Regions from separate parts of the Micromonospora haikouensis genome, predicted to be linked through region 1. Evidence: riboswitches for the same ligand, from Rfam matches in the RefSeq annotation. Region 1 holds a riboswitch; the other holds the start of a gene.
The links. A riboswitch is a leader RNA that binds a small molecule or an ion and turns the genes downstream of it on or off. The one in region 1 is predicted to bind cyclic di-AMP.
Positions count from the first base shown of each region.

Region 2: another riboswitch for cyclic di-AMP. It lies ahead of TK50_RS22595 (coiled-coil domain-containing protein); the one in region 1 lies ahead of TK50_RS04560 (coiled-coil domain-containing protein).

Region 1 covers NZ_JXSX01000001.1:995,766-1,002,769, forward strand. Annotated here, with positions in the region: gene TK50_RS04550 (helix-turn-helix transcriptional regulator) at 1-365, opposite strand, end outside; gene TK50_RS04555 (carbonic anhydrase) at 559-1,269, shown strand; gene TK50_RS04560 (coiled-coil domain-containing protein) at 1,387-2,412, opposite strand; cyclic di-AMP (ydaO/yuaA leader) riboswitch at 2,417-2,547, opposite strand; gene TK50_RS04565 (YibE/F family protein) at 2,714-4,153, opposite strand; gene TK50_RS04570 (heavy metal translocating P-type ATPase) at 4,508-6,529, shown strand; gene TK50_RS04575 (hypothetical protein) at 6,686-7,004, shown strand, end outside.
Region 2 covers NZ_JXSX01000003.1:212,169-219,172, reverse strand. Annotated here, with positions in the region: gene TK50_RS22605 (HelD family protein) at 1-1,754, shown strand, start outside; gene TK50_RS22600 (cation diffusion facilitator family transporter) at 1,861-2,775, shown strand; cyclic di-AMP (ydaO/yuaA leader) riboswitch at 2,929-3,058, shown strand; gene TK50_RS22595 (coiled-coil domain-containing protein) at 3,063-4,133, shown strand; gene TK50_RS22590 (SRPBCC family protein) at 4,183-4,632, opposite strand; gene TK50_RS22585 (STAS domain-containing protein) at 4,710-5,072, opposite strand; gene TK50_RS34205 (hypothetical protein) at 5,413-5,556, shown strand; gene TK50_RS22580 (hypothetical protein) at 5,715-6,122, shown strand; gene TK50_RS22575 (cellulose binding domain-containing protein) at 6,261-7,004, opposite strand, start outside.

The sequences.
Region 1 (7,004 bases):
TGCCCACCCGGGGCGCTCCGTCCGGTCTGGTCCGGGGCGTCCCGTTCGGGCTGGTCGGTGGTGAAGAGGGCGAGGAGGTCGCCGACCTGGCGGTCCGCCTCGGCCGGGTGGCGGAAGTGGCCGCTGGGGTTGACCGTGTATTCGTTGCGCCGGCCGACCCGGGTCCGCCGCAGGTAGCCGCCGGCCTCCAGGTCGGCCACGATCGCCTGCGCCGCGCGCTCGGTCACGCCCACCTCGTCCGCGACGTCGCGCAGCCTGGCGGTCGGGTTGCGGGCGATGGCGAGCAGGACGTGGCCGTGGTTGGTGAGGAACGTCCAGTTCCGGGTGTTCCCGTTCCCGCCTGCTGTCGTCGCCATGTCGGACATGTTAGGGCTCGGCGACGACGCCCACGCCCCTGGGCCGACGCGGGCCGGAGCGCGGGCCTGCGCAACCCCTTCCCAAAGCAGGAAATGTGTATCACGTAACGCTTGACGTGCCTTTCGCTGCGTGTGACCGTGGGGGAACTGGTCGTGCGCGTGAATGACGAGGTGATGGGGCATGGAGCATTCCAGCATGTCGATGGCTCAGGCGGGCTCCGGGCAGCTAGACCCCCTCTCGTCCGTCGGGCGACCGGGCGAGCCGGGCGCTGCCTGCACCCCGGCCCGGGCCCTCGCCGAGCTGCACGCCGGCAACCACCGCTTCGTCAGCGGAACGCCGCGCCACCCCAACCAGGACGCCGACCACCGGGCGGCCGTCGCCGACGGGCAGCACCCGTTCGCGGTGATCGTCGGCTGCTCCGACTCCCGCCTCGCCGCCGAGATCATCTTCGACCGTGGCCTGGGGGACCTCTTCGTGGTCCGCACCGCCGGGCACACCGTCGGCCCCGAGGTGCTGGGCAGCGTCGAGTACGCCGTGACCGTGCTGGGCACCCCCCTGGTGGTGGTGCTCGGCCACGACTCCTGCGGGGCGGTGCAGGCGGCCAAGGCGGCGGCCGGCACCGGCAGCGAGCCCGCCGGCAACCTGCGGGCCGTGGTGGACGCCGTGGTGCCCAGCCTGCACCGGGCCGCCGAGCGGGGCGTCGAGGGCATCGACGAGATCATCGACATCCACATCGCGTGCACGGTCGAGGCGATGCTCGACCGGTCGCCCGTGCTGGCCGCCGAGGTCGACGCGGGCCGCTGCGCGGTCGTCGGGATGTCGTACCGGCTCAGTGCCGGCGGGGTGCGGACGGTGGCCGCCGTGCCGGCCGCCATGGCGGCGGACGCCACCCCGGCCCGCGCCGCCGCCTGACGCACCCCCGCCGCCCGGCGCTCACCCCGGCCCTGACGCGCACCGCCGCCCGAGACACGACGAGAGGGGCCGCCCCCACAGCGGGACGGCCCCTCTCGTCGTGCGCGGCGCGCCGCGTCAGAGCAGCGACATGTGCACGTGGTCCGTGTGGTTGGACGGCCCGCTGTAGGACTTCCAGCCGGTCGCCGGGAACCAGATCTGCCGGTTCCAGATGACGTAGTAGATGCCGAGCCGGTCGGCGTTGCGGATGAGGAACGCGGCGAGGTTGTTGCCGTACATCCGGGTGTCGTTGTTGTGCCAGGGGGAGAACCCGCTGTTCTGGAGCGACCAGTCGCAGGCCCGGCCCTTGGGGTGTTCCCACGGCCCGCCCGGCCGGTAGCAGCCCACGAACCGGTTGAAGCCGGCCCGCTTGGTCTCCTTGTAGGCGTGCAGGGTGCGGGGCGTGATGCAGCCGGAGGTGGTGGGGTCGTTCTCGCTGCACGACTCGGGCCGCCAGTCGCCGTCCGACGTCCGGCCCGGCCCGATCCTCGCGACCGGGGAGGTGGCGTTGACCAGGCCGCCGGTGAAGCCCTTGCCGCCGACCAGGGCGAGTGCCTTCTCGGCGTCGAACTTCTTCTTCGCCATGACCGACGCCTGCTTCTGCTGCTCGCGCACCTCGGCGTCGAGCGCGAGCTTGGCCTGCTCGGCGCGGTTCTTCGCCGCGCTGACCTCGGCCAGCTTGTTGGCGTTGACCATGTTCAGCTCGTCGAGGGCCGAGGCGCGCTTGACGAACGAGTCCGGTGTGTTGCTCTCCAGCAGCATCGCCATCGCGCCGACCCGGCCGGTCCGGTACGACTGCGCGGCCATCTCGCCGACCTGCGGCGCGAGCGCGTCCAGCTCCTCCTGGGCCTTGCGCACCTCGTCGGCGAGCTGGGCCTGGCGCTTCTTGGACTTCTCGAGCTTCGACTTCGCCTGGGCGTAGTCCCGGTTCGTCGCCTCGATGACGTCGGTGATGAGCTGGGGCTCGTCGTCCTCCTCGTGCCCCGAGGGTTGGGGGGCGGCGGCGGGCAGGGCGAGCGCCGGGGCGGCCGGCCCGGCGACGACCGCCAGGGCAGCGAGCACGGCCACCACGGGTGTCAACCAGCGGTGCAGGGGTGCCGTCACAATGTTCCCTTCCATCGACCGCCGACCGGGTTAGCTGACGGGTTCGGGGCGGAAGCGGCCCCTACCGCTCGCGCGGATTCACCCCGGGCACCTGGTTCCCCGGCTCGCCTTGCGGCGATTGGGCGGCGGCACCGCAGGCGCCGCTTCGCGCCTTCGGCGGTGACCGGCAGCGAGGTTACCCGAGAGCCCATGCGGGGAGCTACGTCCGGATGCCGACTAAAAGCGTCATTTCGTAATCGCCATCGGTAATCAGTGATGCGCTTCTCAGGGCGGATGCCGCCACCGGTCACGCTGTGAAGTGTCACCATGCGGTGTCCGTGCCTCCTTCTCGGTGCGGCCGTCCGGCCGGGGGGTGGGTGGGGGCGTGGTCGTCGGGGAACCCCTCGGCCGCCCGGCCGCCGCCGAGCGCCTCCAGCGCGAGATTGCGGTCCGCGGTCCGCCGCCCGCCCCCGGGGGTACGCGCCGCCGGCACGTCCCCGCCGTCCGCCGGGCCGGGCCGGGACGCGGCGGTGTGCCCCTCAGCGGTGTGCCCCTCAGCCGTGTGTCCCGCCGCCGTGCGCCCCGCTGCGGTGACCACGGCGGCCAGCCCGGTGGTGAGCGGCACGGCGGCGATCAGGCCCAGCGTGGCGACCGCGCTGCGGACGATCTCCTGGGCGAGGAACTCGCTGGTCAGGATCTCGGTCACGGGGCGGGAGTCGGCGGTGAGCAGGAGCAGCAGCGGCAGCGACGCGCCCGCGTACGCCAGCACGATCGTGTTGACCGTGGAGGCGATGTGCGCCCGGCCGACGCGGGTGGCCGCCCGGTAGAGCTGCAACCGGGACAGCCCCGGGTTGGCGTGCGCCAGCTCGGTGACCGTGGCCGCCTGGGTCACGGTGACGTCGTCGAGCACCCCGAGCGAACCGATGATGATGCCGGCCAGGAGCAGGCCGTGCAGGTCCACGTCGCCCCGGAACATCGACAGGGTGGTGGCGTCCTCGCTGCCGTACCCGGTGAGGTGGGTGGCCGCCGTGGCCAGGGTGCCCAGCAGGCCGGTGAGCACCAGGCTGCCCAGGGTGCCGAGGACGGCCACCGACGTCTGCGCGGTGACCCCGTGGGTGAGGTACAACACCACGAACATGATCAACGCGGAGCCGACGACGGCGATCGGCAGCGGCGACCCGCCCGCGCCGATGCCGGGCAGCACGAAGGTCAGCAGGATGGCGAAGGTGGCGGCGAGCCCGGCCAGGGCGGCCACCCCCCGCCAGCGGCCGAACGCGACGATCGCCAGCGCGAACACCACCGCCAGCCAGATCAGCGGGGCGCCGCGCTGGTGCTCGGCGATGTTGTAGGTGCTCGCCGCCGGGTCGGCCGGGTCGGTCAGCTTCACCAGCACGATCCGGTCGTCGACGGCTACGGTGGGCGCGCCGGGGCCGGTCGGGATCGGCGTCTCGACCTGCTGCCCGGCGTCGGGCCCCTGCTCCACCCGGACGGTCACCGTGCCGCACGGGCCGTCCGCGACGCCCGGCCCGCCGCCCTCCGGCGTCTCCGGCTGCGGCGGGCACTCCTCGGTGACCACCCGGGTCACCGTGCCGTGATAGCGGGGCACCGGCGAACCGCCGTCGACCTCGGGACCGCCGTCGCGGGGCCACAGGACGACCGCCGCGATCACGGTGAGCACGAAGAGGGGCACCACGGTCGCGACGAGGACCCGCCGCACCCCCGGTGGGGTGGGCGGAGCGGGTCGGTTGTGGTCGGCGCCCATCGACGATCTCCAAACGGTGTCAGCGCGGGATACGGCTCGGCGGCCCGGACGGTTCAGCGTCGCGGGCGATCGATCCGGGCCGGCTGCCCGGACGACCGCACCGGGCCGGCCGCCGGAGGACCTGCCCGTCCCGCGGGTCGCCCGAAGCCCCGCCCCACCGGCGGCCCGGTCTCCGCCCTGCGGACCGCCCGGAGCGGGATCCCACGTCCCATCGCCCGGAATCGTAGCCACCCTCACCTGCGAACGCAGGTCGGCCGACACCATGTCGGCGACATGGCGGTGTTCCGGCCGCCCTGATACCGCCATCTGGCCGACATCCTGCCGATTCGACGGCCGGCAGGGCATGTTGGAGACATGGCCCACGACGAGCACGCCGGACACGGCGGGCACGACAAGCACGCCGGGCACGACCCGGAGATGTTCCGCCGCCGGTTCTGGGTCTGCCTCGCGCTGACCCTGCCGATCGTCGTCACCAGCCACATGGTGATGGACTGGTTCGGCTACTCGCTGGAGTTTCCCGGCCGGGCCCTGGTCGGCCCGGTGCTCGGCTCGGCCGTCTTCTGGTGGGGCGGGTGGCCGTTCCTGGTCGGCGCGGTCCGGGAGCTGCGCGACCGGGCACCCGGGATGATGCTGCTCATCGCGATGGCGATCAGCGTGGCGTACGCCGCGTCGCTGGCCACCAGCGCCGGCGCGTTCGACCTGGACTTCTGGTGGGAGCTGGCGGCGCTGGTCACCATCATGCTGCTCGGGCACTGGCAGGAGATGAAGGCGATCGGCCAGGCCCGGGGCGCCCTCGCGGCGCTGGCCGCGCTGCTGCCCGACGACGCGGAGCGGGTCGGGCCCGACGGCGGCACCGAGCGGGTCCCCGTGGCCGCGCTGCACGTCGGCGACGTGCTGCTGGTCCGGCCCGGCGGTCGGGTGCCGGCCGACGGCCGGGTCGTCGACGGAGCCGCCGAGCTGGACGAATCCATGATCACGGGCGAGTCCCGCCCGGTCGCCCGGTCGGTCGGCGACCGGGTGGTGGCGGGCACGGTGGCCACGGACTCCGCGCTCCGGGTCGAGGTGCAGGCCACCGGCGAGGAGACCACCCTCGCCGGCATCCAGCGCATGGTCGCCGAGGCCCAGCGCTCCAGCGGCCGGGCCCAGGTGCTCGCGGACCGCTTCGCGGCCTGGCTGTTCTACGTCGCCACCGCCACCGCCGTGGTGACGGTCGTGGTCTGGTCCCTCCTCGGCGACACCGACGAGGCCGTCGTGCGGACCGTCACGGTGCTGGTCATCGCCTGCCCGCACGCGCTGGGGCTCGCGATCCCGCTGGTCATCGCGCTGTCTACGGCGGTGGCGGCGCGCTCCGGCATCCTGGTGAAGAACCGTCTCGCGCTGGAGCGGATGCGCACCGTCGACGCGGTGCTGTTCGACAAGACCGGCACCCTCACCCGGGGCGAGCACGCCGTGACCGGCGTCGCGGCCGTCGCGGGCACCGGCGAGGACGAGCTGCTGCGGCTGGCCGCCGGCGTCGAGGCGGACAGCGAGCACCCGCTGGCCCGCGCGATCGTCGCCGCCGCCGAACAGCGCGGCGGCCCCGCACCGGCCACCGGCTTCCGCGCCCTGCCGGGCCGTGGGGTGCGGGCCACGATCGACGGCACGGAGTACGCCGTGGGCGGGCCGGCCCTGCTGCGCGAGCTGGGCGTGGGCCTCCCCACCGAGCTGGAGCAGGCCGCCGCCGACTGGGCGGGGCGAGGGGCCGCCGTGCTGCACCTGGTCCGCCTTCCCGGCACGGTGCTCGGCGCGCTCGCCCTCGCCGACGAAGTACGCCCCGAGGCCCGCGAGGCGATCGCCGAGCTGCGTGCCCAGGGCATCCGGACCATCGCGATGATCACCGGGGACGCCCGGGCGGTGGCGGACGCGGTCGCCGCCGACCTCGGCTTCCGTGCCGGTGTGGACGAGGTCTTCGCGGAGGTGCTGCCGGCCGACAAGGACGGGAAGGTCACCGAGCTGCAACGACGTGGGCTGACGGTGGCGATGGTCGGCGACGGGGTCAACGACGCCCCGGCGCTGGCCCGCGCCGACGTGGGCATCGCCATCGGGGCCGGCACGGACGTGGCGATCGAGTCCGCCGGGGTGGTGCTCGCCTCGTCCGACCCGCGCGGGGTGGCGGCGGTGGCCCGGCTCTCCCGGGCGTCCTACCGCAAGATGGTGCAGAACCTGGCCTGGGCGGCCGGCTACAACGTGGTGGCCCTGCCGCTGGCCGCCGGGGTGCTGGCCTGGGCGGGGGTGGCGCTGAGCCCGGCGGTCGGGGCGATCCTGATGTCGGCGTCCACGATTGTGGTGGCGCTGAACGCCCAACTGCTCCGCCGGGTCCGCCTCACCCCCGGCTGATCGCGGTCGGGGCCGCGGCCCGGCTCGCGGTGCCGGGTCACATTCCGCGCCCGCGGTGCCGGGTCACATTCCGCGCCTGCGGTGCCGGGTCACATTCCGCGCCCGCATCCGCGAGGCGAGGTGAGTCGACCCCGGGCGAGGCTCTAGCGTGGTGGTGTGGGGACGACGGCGGTGACGGGCGGGCGGTGGGGTCGCCTCGCGCTGCTGCTCTGCACCCTGATCGGCCTCGCCGCCATGCACACCCTCGGCCACGGCGCACACTCCGGCGGCACCCACGCCGGCCACGACGGGGCAACACCGCGCGACGGCCACCCGGCCCCAGCGACGCTCGCCGACGGCGCGGCTGTCCCCGTGGCGCTCGCCGACGGCACGGGCGGTCCCGTGGCACTCGTCGGCGGCACGGGCGGTCCCGTGGCGCTTGCCGGCGGCATGGGCGGCTCCGTGGCGCCCGCTGTCCCCGTGGTGCTTGCCGGCG
Region 2 (7,004 bases), on a different contig from region 1:
AGCCGCTGGGCGTGGTGCGGCGGCGCACGATCTCCTCGTCGGCGGAGCGGGTGACCCGGATCGAGGACGACCTGCTGGATCCGGCGGCGGCACCGCCGGACATGGCGGTGGTGGGCGACGGCGGGCTGCTGGCGACCCTGTCCCGGGCCACGGGCCGGGGGATGCGGGACATCGTGGCCACCATCCAGCGCGAGCAGGACGAGGCGATCCGCTCCCCCGCCTCCGGGGTCACGATCGTCTCGGGCGGGCCGGGCACGGGCAAGACGGCGGTGGCCCTGCACCGGGCGGCGTACCTGCTCTATTCCGACCGCAGCCGCTACGCGGGCGGCGGCATCCTGGTGGTGGGCCCGTCGGCGGTGTTCGTGGAGTACATCGCCTCGGTGCTGCCGTCGCTGGGCGAGGAGACGGCGACGTTGCGCTCGCTGGGGTCGATGTTCCCGGGGATGGGCGCGACGCGCACCGACCCGCCGGAGGTGGCGGCGGTGAAGGGTTCCCTGCGGATGCGCCGGGTGCTGGAGCGGGCGGTGCGGGACGCGGTGCCGGGCGGGCCTGGCGAGTTGCGCCTGCTCTACCGGGGTGAGCTGCTGCGGCTCGACCGCCGAGAGCTCGACGGCATCCGGGACCGGGCGCTGGGCCGGGGTGCCCGCCGCAACGAGTCGCGCCGGGCGGGCTTCGACGGGGTGTTCGCGGCGCTGTGGGCGCAGGCCCGGCGGCTGGGCATCGGCCGGCTGCCGGAGCAGCGCGCGTTCGAGGACGAGATCGCCGAGCGGCCCGAGTTCCGCGAGTTCCTCAAGGCGTGGTGGCCGCGGCTGCACCCCCGGCACGTGCTGGGCTGGCTGGCCCGCCCCGACCGGCTGCGGCGGTACGCCGCCGGGGTGCTGTCCCGGGCGGAGGTCGGCCTGCTCGTCGAGGCGTACCGGGCGCTGGACGTCGAGGGGCTCACGATCGCCGACGTCGCCCTGCTCGACGAGCTGGACGCGCTGCTGGGCAAGCCGCTGCAGCCGAAGCGGGCGAGGCGCGACCCGTTCCAGCTCGCCGGGGGCGTACGCGAGCTGAGCACGCATGCCGACCGGCAGCGCGCGGCGCGGGAGGCGGCCCGGGAGCGGCCCGAGGACTACCGCGACTTCGCGCACGTGGTGGTCGACGAGGCGCAGGACGTGTCGCCGATGCAGTGGCGGATGATCGGCCGGCGTGGCCGGTTGGCGTCCTGGACGGTGGTGGGCGACCCGGCGCAGACCGCGTGGACGGGGGACCCGGAGGAGCTGACCCGGGCCCGGGACGCGGCGCTGGGCCGCCGCCGGCGGCACCAGTTCGAGCTGACCACCAACTACCGCAACTCGGCGGAGATCTTCGCGGTGGCGGAGGCGGAGATCCGCCGGCTCTACCCGGACCTGGCGCTGCCCCGCGCGGTGCGGTCCACCGGCGTGGCCCCGGTCGAGCTGACCGTGCCGGCGGCCGAACTGGCGGCGGCGACCGTCGCGGCGGTCGGCGACCTGCTCGGCGAGGTGGAGGGCACGGTCGGGGTGATCACGCCGGTGCCGCGCCGCGACGAGGTGGCGGGCTGGCTGGCGGGCCGGGCGGCGCCGCGCCTGCAGGTGGTGACCAGCCTCCAGGCCAAGGGCATGGAGTACGACGGGGTGGTGCTGGTCGCCCCGGGCGAGATCCGGGCCGACCCGGGGTCGGGCGTGCGGACGCTGTACGTGGCGCTGTCCCGGGCGACCCAGCGCCTCGTCACCGTCGAACCCACGGGCTGATCCGGCGCCCGGCCGTTCCCCGGCCGGACCGCTGTCGATCACTTGCACATATTGCGATGTGAGCATAGATTGGGCCGGGCGGGGATCACGGACGGAGGGTGTGGGCGTGGGCGCAGGTCATGACCACCACCACGGGGCGGCGAACGCGGCGGACCGCCACTCGGGTCGACTCTGGGCGGCGTTCGCGCTGCTCGCCGCGCTGATGATCGTCGAGGCGGTGACCGCGCTCGGCACCGGCTCGCTGGCGCTGCTCTCCGACGCCGGGCACATGTTCACCGACGTGCTCGGCATCGGCATGGCGCTCGCCGCGATCACCGCCACCCGCCGGGCCACCGCCGACCCGCAGCGCACGTTCGGGCTCTACCGGCTGGAGGTGCTCGCCGCGCTCGGCAACGCCCTGCTGCTCAGCGGCGTCGCCGTCTACGTCCTCGTCGAGGCCGTCCGCCGCTTCGGCGACCCGCCCGAGGTCACCACCGGCCCGATGCTCGTGGTGGCGGTGCTGGGCCTGCTCGCCAACGTCGCCGCGTTCGCCCTGCTGCGCAGCGGGGCGAAGGAGAGCATCAACCTGCGCGGGGCGTACCTGGAGGTGCTGGGCGACCTGCTCGGGTCGGTCGGCGTGATCGGCGCGGCGGCGCTGATCATGGCCACCGGCTGGTGGTGGGCGGACCCGGCGGTGGCCGTCGCGATCGGCGTGTTCATCCTGCCCCGCACCTGGCGGCTCGGGCGGGCCGCGGTGCGCATCCTGGTGCAGGCCGCGCCGGAGCACCTCCAGGTGACCGCCGTGCACGACCGGCTGGCCGCCGTGCCCGGCGTGGTCGAGGTGCACGACCTGCACGTCTGGACGCTGACCTCCGGCATGGAGGTCGCCTCGGCCCACCTGACCATGGCGCCCGGCGCGGAGGTCGGCGCGGTGCTGACCGCCGCCCGCACCGCCCTGCACGAGGACTTCCACATCGAGCACGCCACCCTGCAGGTCGAGCCGGGAGCCGCCCGCGACGGCTGCGGGCCGGCCGGCTGGTGAGACCGAGGCTCATCAATTTTCGCGACATTCGTGGCCGAATGACTGACTTGACAGGTTTCATCCGCGTACCCTCCGTCACGGAAGCAGCGCTGGTCCCACGCGCACCGGTAGGCTCGGCCCCGGCCATCGCCGGGCGGCGCCCTCCGGCGCCTGTGGTGGCCGCCGCCTAATCGCCTGCGGGCGAGCCGGGGAACCATGTTTGTGGGGTGCATCCGCTCCAGCGGTAGGGATCTTCCGTCCCGAACCCGTCAGCTAACCCGGTCGGCGGCTGACGGAAGGACACGCATATGCCAGTAGTGGCACCTGTAGGAAGGCTCGCCGCCCGGGTGGCGGCGGCGCTGGTGCTGACGCTCGCCGTCGGCCTCGGGGTCGCGCCGGTGACGCCGGCCGGGGCCGCGCCGCCCGTCGGCCTGCTCGCCGCACCCGGCGACGACGAGGAGGGCGGCACGCCCGCCCTGCGCGCCCAGCTCGAGGCGGCGAGCAAGGGCTACCTGGAGGCCAAGACCGCCCTCGACCGGTCGGTGAAGCGGCAGCAGCAGCTCGGCGGCCAGCTCAAGACGGTCGAGGCCGAGCTGGTCACCCGCGGCGCCAAGGTCGGCGAGATCGCCGGGGTGGCGTACAAGAAGGGCCGGCTCACCGCCGCCTCGGTGCTGCTCGACAGCAGCTCCCCCGAGGGGTTCCTGGACCGGGCCGCCGCGCTCGACACGATCGCCGCGAACGAGGACCGGGCGCTGCGCGAGCTGCTGACCACCCGGGACGAGGCGACGAAGACCCGGCAGGCCCTCGACGGCGAGATCCGCGAGCAGCGCAAGCAGGTCGCGCTGATGGGCAAGCGCAAGGAGCAGGCCGAGCGGGCCCTCACCGTGGCCAACAACAAGGCCAGCAGCAGCGGCGGCGGGTCCAGCCCAGGCGGCACCTCCAGCGCGAACGCCACCCCCGCGAAGCGCAACTCCGACGGCTCCTGGCCGGCGGAGTCGTGCAGCGTCAACGACCCCACCCCCGCCAACGGCTGCATCACCCCGCGCACCCTGCACGCGCTCAACCAGGCCAAGGCCGCCGGCTTCACCCGGTACGTCTCCTGCTACCGGCCCGGCGGCTCAGGCGAGCACCCGAAGGGCCGGGCCTGCGACTTCGCCGCGCAGAAGGGCGGCTTCGGCGGCGTGGCCAGCGGCGGGGACCGCACCTACGGCAACAACCTGGCCGCGTACTTCGTGCGCAACGCCGACCGGCTCGCCGTGCTGTACGTGATCTGGTTCAAGCAGATCTGGCTGCCCAGCAGCGGCTGGAAGGCGTACAGCGGCGGAAACGGGGACCCGTCCAGCGACCACACCAACCACGTGCACCTGTCGGTGATCTGACCCGCGACCGCCCCGGCGGCCCTCCCCCGACGGGACGGTCGCCGGGGCGCTACGCCGCCCGGCCGAGCACCTCGCCGAGCCGGCGGGCCAGCCCGAGGTGCGCCGAGCGGGCCTGCCGGAAGGCGTACGCGAACAGCGGCGTCGGTGCGACCAGGGTGATCTCCACATCGACGCGGACGAGGCCGTCCGGCTCGTCGCGCAGCCGCGTGTGGTTACGCACCGTCGTGGCCGGCCGCTGCCGGGCCACCGTGACGATCTCGTCGTCGGTCACCACCAGCACGTCCGCCTGGTACGTCACGCCGAAGCGCACCGGCCCGGCGGCGAGCTGGTCGGTGATCGCGTAGCTGGCCAGTGCGCCCGGTCGGGGCGACAGCCGGCGCACCCGCGTGATCAACGGATGCAGCTCGGTCTGCCGGGCGGGATCGCTGAGCAGCGCCACCGCCTCCGCCCGCGAGCAGCGGGCCTGGACCGAGTACTGGAAGCTGTCGCGCCGGGGCATCCGTCGATCGTCCCCCACCCGGGGGCGTGGGGGAAGGGTCGGAGGCCCCGGCACGTGGACCAGCGCCGGCAGCCGCGTCAGGCGCCCGGCAGCACCTCGGGGGTGGCCGTGCCCGCGAGGTAGGGCTCCGGGGCACCGAAGAGCCCGAGCAGGCCGGTCACCCAGAGCTGCCGGTGCACGAAGCGGCTCGGCTCGGTGACGACCAGCTTCACCCCGCTGACCTCGGCGGTCTGGAAGCCGGCCACCATCGCGCTGATGCCGACCGAGTCGATGAAGGTGACGAGACGCATGTTCAGCTCGATGCGGGCGGGCCGCCCCTTGGTGAGCACCTCGGCGATGGCTTCACGCACCTCGTACGCGGTGTCGACGTCGATCTCACCGCGCGGGGCGATCTCGATGACACCACCGGAAAGAACCGACTTCACGATCGACAGGCTCACGCGAGCACCTCCACTCGCCCGTTGACGGGCGCCTCATCAGTACGCGGGCCGCGACCGAGAGTATTCCTCCGATGGCCTCGGTCGCCACCCCTCGGGATGAGCAATTCGTGGATCAGGGCAAAACACGTTGCCCTTATCCGGACTTTTCAGATCCTGTTTGCCGGACGACCAGCCCGGGGGCCGGTGTCGCCGACCCAGGGTAGCGGTCCCCTCCGACCTTTGCGCGCACCCCGCACCCCGGGCGTGTGCCCACCCGGCCGCCACGGGCGGGACCCGCCACCGTTGCCCGCCCCGCCTAGCATCGGCGACGTCCACACCCGTAGCTCGGAAGGGACCACCCATGATCCGGAGACTGGCCGGCCTGGCCGGCGTCGGCGCGCTGCTCGCACTCATGCTGGCCTGCGGCTTCGGCGGCGCCGGGGACGACGATGACGATGACGACGACGACTTCGCCCGGGGCGCGGCGGTGGTGTCCGTACGCTGAGGGCACGGCCGGCGCGCGCCGGGGGGTTTGCGGCGGCGCCGGGTGGGGCACTGCCCCGGTGGGCGGACCGCGCCGGGGCAACGCCCGGGCGACCGCCCACCGGACCCACGCCGCAGTCCGAAGTGGCCGCAAGCTTCGGCACCCGAGGAGGTAGCACGATGTTCGGAACCAACCTGCTGGAGCGCCGCAGCAAGCCCGAGCGGATCGCGGACCAGGCGTGGCAGCACCTGGCCTCCGCCGTCGTCTCGGCCGGGGACAGCGTTCGCGACACCGCCCGCTCCGCCCGGCGCAGCGGCTCGGGCCTCGCCGACGAGGCGGGTGACCTGGTCGGCTCCGCGGCCGACGAGGCGCGCCGCCGGGCGGTGCTGGCCTTCGACGCGCTCGCCGGTCGCCGGCCCGCCCTGCCCTGGGCGCTGCTGATCGGGGCCGCCCTGGCCGGCGCGGCGATCGGCTGGGCCGCCGGTTCGGCGGCGCGGGCCGCCGGGCGGCGGGGCGAGCGCGACGTCGAGGAGATCGAGTTCGTCGACGTCGACCGACCCAACTCCCCGGTCGGCCTGGACGGCTGAGCCCTGGGCGGCTGGGCCCTGGAGGGCTGAGCATCCCCGGCCGGCCGTCGCCGGCCCTTCGAGACGCGAACCGGGCCGGCCTCCGTGCGGGGAGGCCGGCCCGGCGTTTCGGGACCGCGCGGGGCGGTCAGTGTGCGGTCAGTTGGCCGTGCAGGTCAGGATCGCCGGGGTCGAGTTGGCTCCGGTCCCGCTGGCCACGAAGCCGAAGGTGGTGCTGCCGCCGACGGGCAGCGTCCCGTTCCAGCCCGCGTCCCGCACCACGACCTGCGCGCCGGTCTGGGTGTAGGTGCCGCCCCAGAGCTGGGTGATCTGCTGGCCGCCGGGGAAGTTCCAGACCACGCTCCAGGAGCTCTTCGCCGAGCCGCTGTTGTTCTTCACGGTCACCTCGCCCTGGAAGCCGCCGGACCAGGAGGTGGTCACCTTGTACGTCGCCGAGCAGGCCCCGGCCGGCACGGGCGTACCCGTCGGGGTGGCCGGCGGCGTCGTGGCCGGGGGCGTGGTCGCCGGAGGCGTGGTGGCCGGCGGCGTCGTCGCGGGCGGCGTGGTCGCCGGCGGGGTGGTCGCCGGGGGCGTCGTGGCCGGCGGGGTCGTGGCGCCGCCGAGCCGGTCGGCGACGATGATGCCCCGCCCGTTGGTGCCCAGGTAGGCCCGCCCGTAGACGCGCGGGTCACCGGTCAGGGCCTCGCCCGCGTTGCCGTACTGGTGCTTGTCGTCGTTGATCCGGACCCAGGCCGCGCCGGTGTTGTCCGACCGGAACAGGCCGGCCTGCCCGTCGACGGTGCCGAAGACGAACAGCGCCGGGTACGTCTGCCCGGGGGCCGCCTTGCCGAAGCCCACGTTCACCGCCGACGACACGCCGGCCTGCTTGGCGAAGGTGGTCCC